One region of the Shinella sp. R2-11 genome, then DNA from elsewhere that is predicted to be linked to it. Evidence: riboswitches for the same ligand, from Rfam matches in the RefSeq annotation. Region 1 holds a riboswitch; each other region holds the start of a gene.
The links. Region 1 has a riboswitch for cobalamin ahead of ACZ1A1_RS01785 (ABC transporter substrate-binding protein). Riboswitches for the same ligand answer to the same signal wherever they lie in the genome.
Positions count from the first base shown of each region.

Region 2: it holds a riboswitch for cobalamin, as region 1 does, so the genes downstream of both, cobU (bifunctional adenosylcobinamide kinase/adenosylcobinamide-phosphate guanylyltransferase) here and ACZ1A1_RS01785 (ABC transporter substrate-binding protein) in region 1, are expected to answer to the same signal.
Region 3: it holds a riboswitch for cobalamin, as region 1 does, so the genes downstream of both, ACZ1A1_RS22520 (aromatic ring-hydroxylating oxygenase subunit alpha) here and ACZ1A1_RS01785 (ABC transporter substrate-binding protein) in region 1, are expected to answer to the same signal.

Region 1 is NZ_JBVAPC010000001.1:361,140-363,395, forward strand. It holds gene ACZ1A1_RS01780 (FecCD family ABC transporter permease) at 1-90, opposite strand, end outside; gene ACZ1A1_RS01785 (ABC transporter substrate-binding protein) at 87-1,103, opposite strand; cobalamin riboswitch at 1,270-1,518, opposite strand; gene ACZ1A1_RS01790 (ABC transporter ATP-binding protein) at 1,569-2,256, opposite strand, start outside.
Region 2 is NZ_JBVAPC010000002.1:601,778-604,033, reverse strand. It holds gene ACZ1A1_RS07585 (peptidoglycan-binding domain-containing protein) at 1-757, shown strand, start outside; cobalamin riboswitch at 820-1,181, shown strand; gene cobU (bifunctional adenosylcobinamide kinase/adenosylcobinamide-phosphate guanylyltransferase) at 1,364-1,888, shown strand; gene cobW (cobalamin biosynthesis protein CobW) at 1,892-2,256, shown strand, end outside.
Region 3 is NZ_JBVAPC010000011.1:31,934-34,189, reverse strand. It holds gene ACZ1A1_RS22520 (aromatic ring-hydroxylating oxygenase subunit alpha) at 1-1,060, opposite strand, end outside; cobalamin riboswitch at 1,163-1,356, opposite strand; gene ACZ1A1_RS22515 (DUF6656 family protein) at 1,653-2,256, shown strand, end outside.

The sequences.
Region 1 (2,256 bases):
GCCGATCATGAGGGCAAGGAGAAGGGTGGAGGCGATGGCGAGTGCCGCAAGCACCCACCACCGATGCCGCCATGAAGCGGTAATCCTCACTGCGCGAGGCCGAAGGCCTTGATGCCGTTCGCCAGCGTCTCGATGCCGTCGATCGTGCGGATCGTCGGGTTCATCGACTGGGCGTCCATCATCACGAAGTGCTTGTTCTTGACGGCATCGAGTTCCCTGGTGACGGGATCGTTTTCGAGGAAGTCGATCTTCACCTTCGGATCGTCCGCGGCATAGCGGCGGCGGTCCATGGTCGCGAGCACGATGACGGCGGGGTTCGCCTGGGCGATCGTCTCCCAGCCGACCAGCGGCCATTCCTCCTCGGTCGTCACGACATTCTTCGCGCCGATGGTCTTGAGGATATAGGCCGGCGCGCTGTTCTTGCCGGCGATGAAGGCATCGCCGTTGACTTCCTTGCTGGAGAACCAGAACACGACGGGCAGGTTCTTGCCGGCCGCGCCGGCGATGGACGCCACGGCATCCGCCTCGCGCTTCTTCAGTTCGGCGATCAGCGCATCGCCCCGGTCCTTCACGTCGAAGATCTCGGAGAGTTCGGCGATTTCCCGATAGACCAGGTCCATGGTGAACAGCGTCTCGCGCACGCCGTCTCCGCCGTCGGTGTTGATCTTGGCGACGCAATCGGCCGGCGCGATATAGGTCTCGATGCCGAGATCGGCGAATTGCTCGCGCTTGCCGACGGAGCCCTGCGCGCCGACATGCCATTCGAATTCCGCGGCCACCAGATCGGGTTCCTGCCCGACCACGGCCTCGAAGCTCGGATCGTTGTCCGCCAGCCTTTTGATCCTGCTATTGGCCTCGGCATATTGCGGCAGCACCGGCCCGACCCAGACCGCTGTTCCCGCGACCTTGTCGGCAAGGCCGAGCGAGAAAAGCACTTCGGTCATGCCCTGGCCGATGGAGACGATCTTCTCCGGCGCTTTCTCGAAGGTGACCTGCCGGCCGCAATTTTCGAGCGTCAGCGGATATCGGGTGGCGGCGAAAGCCGTGCCGGCAAGGCCGGCAAGGCCGAGGGCGAAGGTGATGGTTGCGATTGTCTGGCGCATGGGAGCCTCGATCTCGGGGAGGGTGGCAATACGGCGTGACGGTGCGGCGACGGATTGCTCACGCCTCGTGGACGGGAAAAGCCCAATCGAGGCGGATGGAGGCCGTATATCGGCGAAGGCTCAGGTCAAAGATGTCTGCTCCCTTCCAGGCATCCCCGCCCGGCTGATTGGATCGTGTTCGACGGCAGGTCTCCTGGCTCGCGGATATCTGTCGATCATCTGCCTTCCCGCGACATCCGCAGTGGCATGGCCCTTGGCCCGGAAAAGGCCGCGCCGGCCCTTCCCGTGATGATCGGCAATCCGCTTACAGTTGCGGGGGCAGCCACGGTCTTGGTCCCTGTTGGGTCGTCCGCACCGTGTTCCCTATTAATCCCGTCGGAGTCTTCCTCCGGGAACCGTCGGGCTCAATTAGGACGCCGGTCCGCGCGACGTCAAGTGGCGTCCTGCCCGATCCCTTCCCGGGTCTTAGGCGACCTTCGCCTCGTGCCAGACCACGTGCCCGTTCCCGACCTCCCTGCGGACGGAGAGGGGCGGGGCGTAGTCGAGCGGCTTGACGGGGCTGGGCAGCTCGCCCTCGTTCGGGATGAAAAGCCGGCGCTCGCGGTCGGCGTCGGCGACGGGCACCGCATCCATCAGCTTGCGCGTATAATCGTGCTGCGGGTTCTCGAACACCTGGGCGCGCGTGCCCATCTCGACGAAGCGGCCGGCATACATCACGGCGACGCGATGGCTGATCTGTTCGACCACCGCCATGTCGTGGCTGATGAACAGGTAGGAGATGCCGGTCTCGTTCTGGATGTCCTGCAGCAGGTCGAGGACCTGCGCCTGGATGGAGACGTCGAGCGCCGCGACGCTCTCGTCGGCGACGATCAGCTTCGGCGACAGCGACAGGGCACGTGCGATGCAGATGCGCTGGCGCTGGCCGCCGGAGAATTCATGCGGGTAGCGGCGCATCTGCTCGGCGGACAGGCCGACGCGGCGGAAGAGATATTCGACACGGTCCTTCAACTCGCTGCCGGCAGCGAGGCCGTGGATGACGAGCGGCTCGGCGACGAGGTCGCCCACCCGCATGCGCGGGTCGAGCGAGGCATAGGGGTCCTGGAAGATCATCTGGATGTCGCGCAGCACCGGCCGCATGGCCGCGCGGCTGAGC
Region 2 (2,256 bases), on a different contig from region 1:
AGCGGCGGCGGATGCTGAGGCCAAGGCCGCGGAAGCCGCCCGCCTTGCCAAGGAGGCCGAAAAGCGCGCCGAAGAAGCCGCTGCCGCCCGCAAGCAGGCCGAAGGCGGCGCTGCCTCGGCGAATGCCGGCAAGGCTGAAGCCGCCGGCGGTCAGGACGGCGGCGTCGCAGCCCGCAAGGCGGAGGACGCCAGGCGCGAGGAGGAGACGTTCCAGAAGGCGGTGCTCGACGGTTCCGAAAAGGCGTTCCGCGCCTATATCGCGGCCTATCCGAACGGCCGCTTCCTCGCGGATGCCCGCGAGCGACTTGCCGCGCTCTCGAAGGCCAAGCGGCTGGAAACCGGCACGGCGACCGCGGACACCGAGCGCAAGGCCGTGGAGCAGCCCGTGGTCGATCCGCGCGAGGCCTATATGGACCGCTCGCTGCGCGCCCAGGCCCAGCGCTGGCTGAGCGCGCTCGGCTACAACACCTATGGCGCCGACGGCGTCTTCGGTCCGCGCACCCGCGCGGCGATCTCCGCCTGGCAGGGCGCGTCGGGCTATCGCGCCAGCGGCTATCTCACGCGCCAGCAGTACCGCGTGCTGCGCGAGGCCGCGCAATATGCCGAGGCGCGCCAGACCCGCCAGCGGCGCTACCAGCGGCAGCGCGAATACGACATGCTGGAAGGCCCCGTCGACGGCTATTATGACGGGCCGTACTACCGCGACGACGGCTATTACAATCGCCGTGGCGGCGTGGTGATCATCCCCGGCTATTGAGGCCGGGGCACAAGGGCTTCTTATGCCCGCCGCTCGATTGACTTGGCGGCGGGGCACGCTTAATCATCCGACCATCGGATGGTTCCCGACGGCCGCAAACCGGCCCGGGAGAGAAGGGAACGTGACACGGTGGACCCAGATCGGGCGCCGCAATCACGGCCGACCCCGCGACTGTAGAGTGGCGAGGAACGATCGGCCGATGGAACCGACGGCGTGCGGGGCGGCATGGTGCCACCCCGACAAGGCGCCGGAGAACCATCGGAAAAGCCACTGGGCTCTTTTGCGATAAGCCGGGGTTGGACGCCTCTATCTCTACGAATCGTCCGCCTTTCGCAAAGCCTGCCCGGGAAGGTGAGAGCGTTCCGCCGGTGCCTTGGCACCTGACGCCGCGAGCCAGGAAACCTGCCATCCGACAGAGGGCATGTCGCCCGATCCGGGGAGCTTTTCCCCTGTGCCTGAACGGAGGTTGTCATGGCGCTATCCACATCACCCCTTTGGCTCCGGGCCGGTCCGGCCGGGGCCGCGTGCGCGCCTCCTGCCATCGCGCCTGCCTGAGGCCGCCGCGATGGCGGTCACTTTCGACATGAATTTCCGGAACGCTGGACGATGACGGTTCCTCACGGCGGAGCCGTGCTCGTGCTGGGCGGAGCGCGTTCGGGAAAATCCGCATTCGCCGAAAGGCTGGTCGCCGGGACCGGCCTCGAACGCCATTACATCGCCACCGGCCGCGCCTTCGACGACGAGATGCGCCAGCGCATCGCAAAACACCGGGAAGACCGGGGCGGCGGGTGGCGGACGCATGAGGAGCCGCTGGCCCTTGCCGCACGCATCGGCGAGGTAGCGCGGGAAGACCGCGCGGTGCTCGTCGATTGCCTGACGCTCTGGGTGACGAACCTGATGCTGGAGGAGCGCGACATTCCCGCCGAATTTTCCGGCCTTCTCGCCGCGATCGCTGGCGCCCCCGGCCGGCTGGTCCTCGTGTCGAACGAGGTCGGCCTTGGAATCGTGCCTGACAATCGCATGGCGCGCGAATTCCGCGACCATGCCGGGCGGCTGCACCAACAGGTGGCCGCCCTCGTGCCTGAAGTCTATTTTATCGCGGCCGGACTGCCGCTGAAAATGAAGGGTTGAGCCATGCTGCAACAGAAAATTCCCGCCACCGTCATCACCGGCTTCCTCGGCGCGGGCAAGACGACGATGATCCGCAACCTCCTGCAGAATGCCGGCGGAAAGCGCATCGCGCTCATCATCAACGAGTTCGGCGACCTCGGCGTCGACGGCGACGTGCTGAAGGGCTGCGGCGCTGAGGCCTGCACCGAGGACGACATCATCGAGCTCACCAACGGCTGCATCTGCTGCACCGTCGCCGACGATTTCATCCCCACCATGGCGAAGCTGCTGGAGCGCGAGAACCGCCCGGACCACATCGTCATCGAGACCTCCGGCCTTGCCTTGCCGCAACCGCTCGTCGCCGCCTTCAACTGGCCGGAAATCAAGAC
Region 3 (2,256 bases), on a different contig from region 1:
CGGTCCAGACATGGGTGAGCTCGTCGAGACGGTAGTCGACGCCCTCCACCGCATCCTTGTTGACAAGCCACTTGGTCGTGACCTGGGTCAGCTCGGGGCCGAGCGGCAGCACGCGGAAGGTGATGGCATGGTCGGCCAGAACGTGGTTCCACGTCGTGGGGTAGTGGAAGAGCAGCAACGCGCCGATATGGTTTTCCAGCACGTCGTTGGAGAGCGGGCGCTGCACGGCGCGGGCGCCGGACATGGTGTAGCTCTCGGCGTCCTGGATCAGCGGCATGCGTGCGGCGCGGAACTGGCCGGTCGGCGACATGCGGAACTGGCTCGGCAGGCCGGCGGCCTCGCACTTGGCCCAGTGGCCGGAGATTTCCGGATCGTCCTGCGCACCCTGCACGCCGGTCGCGCTCGGCGCTTCCGGATAGGTGCGGCAGAGCTCGGGATGGTTCGCCGCGCAATGGTAGCACTCGCGGTTGTTTTCCCAGACGAGCTTCCAGTTGCCCTTCTCGACGATGGTGCTTTCGAAGGCGACCTTGGTCTCGCCGAGGCGATGGCGGGCGATGTAGGGCTCGACGAGCGAAACGAAGGGTGCGAAGTCCGGCGCGTCCTCGGCGAGACAGATGAAGATGTAGCCGCCGACCGTCTGGCAATGGACCGGCTTCAGGCCATGCTCGCTCTTGTCGAAGGTCTCGTCCATATGGCGGGCGAAGAGCAGGGAACCGTCGAGTTCGTAGGTCCACTGGTGATAGGGACAGACGAGCTTGGCGGCGCTGCCCCTGTGCTGCGTGCAGACGCGCGAGCCGCGGTGGCGGCAGGAATTGTGCAGCGCGCGCACGGTGCCCGAGCGGTCCCGGGTGATGACGACGGGATAGTCGCCGATCTGCACGGTGAAATAGTTGCCGGCCTTCGGGATCTCGCAATCGTGGCCGACGAACAGCCAGTCGCGGTACCAGATCGTCTCCAGGTCGAGCTTGTAGTAATCGGGGTCGGTGTAGAAGGCCTGCTCGAGGCTGTAGCCTTCGCGCCGGTTCTTGAGCTTGCGGAGCACGTCGCTGCGAATGTCCATGCCGGGATCCTCAGATATCCAAATTCGCCGAGGCGTACGGAAGGAGACGGCCCCCGGGACCAAGCCCGGAACTGCACGCTTCCCGGCCGCCCGCCGCAGCCGTCACGATCGTTCCTCCAGGCTGGTTTCCGGGCTGAGGAGCGTCCCTCCTGGGACTGTCGCGGCGCCTTCCGGATCCTTCCTCCGTCGGGCTTTCCGCGCCTCCAACACCGTTGCGGGGGCAGCGCCGGATTTCAACCGGCTTCCCAATTTTCGCGCCCTCTGCCGAGGGTGACGCCTTGAGTGAACCTATCTAAGCGCAAGAGCGCCCGCACGGCATGCCGGAAAACGACACGGCCTCTTGATTTGACGACAGGTCACAGCCAGGGAGGTCGGCACCCGCGGCCTCTGTTTTACCTGATATCTCATATGGATAGGCTTCAAATCCGCGGGCGTTTCCCGCGCTTTCGGCCCATCGGCGCCGCAGCGGCGGCCCTTGTCATATTGCGACCATATTCCTTACGGGTTTGCGACGTCGCGGAATGAAAGAAATACTTAACGACGTTTCCATAAACTTTTGCCGGACAGGACGCGTGGATGGAGTACCCGAGGCGTGCAGCAGACGAAATTCCGGTACTACGACGCCGTCGCCTTCAAGCGGGCCAATCCGCCCCGATCCGCCGTGCATACGGAGTTCCTGCGCACCGGCCGCATCGACCGGAGCATCGCCTGGAGCCCGAGCGAGAAGCGCTATCTCAGCTATGAGGAAGTGGCCGAGCGCACCGGCCGCAAGCTGGAACGCGCCGGCGACATCACCCATGAGCGCATCAACGGCTTCCACCGATCGATCCGCTTTCCCAAGCTGGTCTTCCACCGCACGCTCGCCGAGACGCCGCATCTCGGCTATTGCCATATCACCGTCGCCAACAGCCGCTTCGCGGAATTCGAAAATGTGCAATGGGCCTTCTACATGGCCAATTTCCTGGCCGAGATCGGCGACGAGGAACAGTTCTTCGCCGGCATCTCGCGCAAGCCCGGACGCATGTATTTCGCCGTCGCCATCGCGCCGGCCGAGGAGGAAGGCCGCCTCAGGATCGACCGCACGGTGCGCGGCAACGGCGTGATCTTCCGCACGGACGATCCGAAGCTGGCGATGAAGAACGTGCTGATGCTCGGCGCGAACGACGAGGCGCTGCGCAAGGTCATCCAAGCCCTAT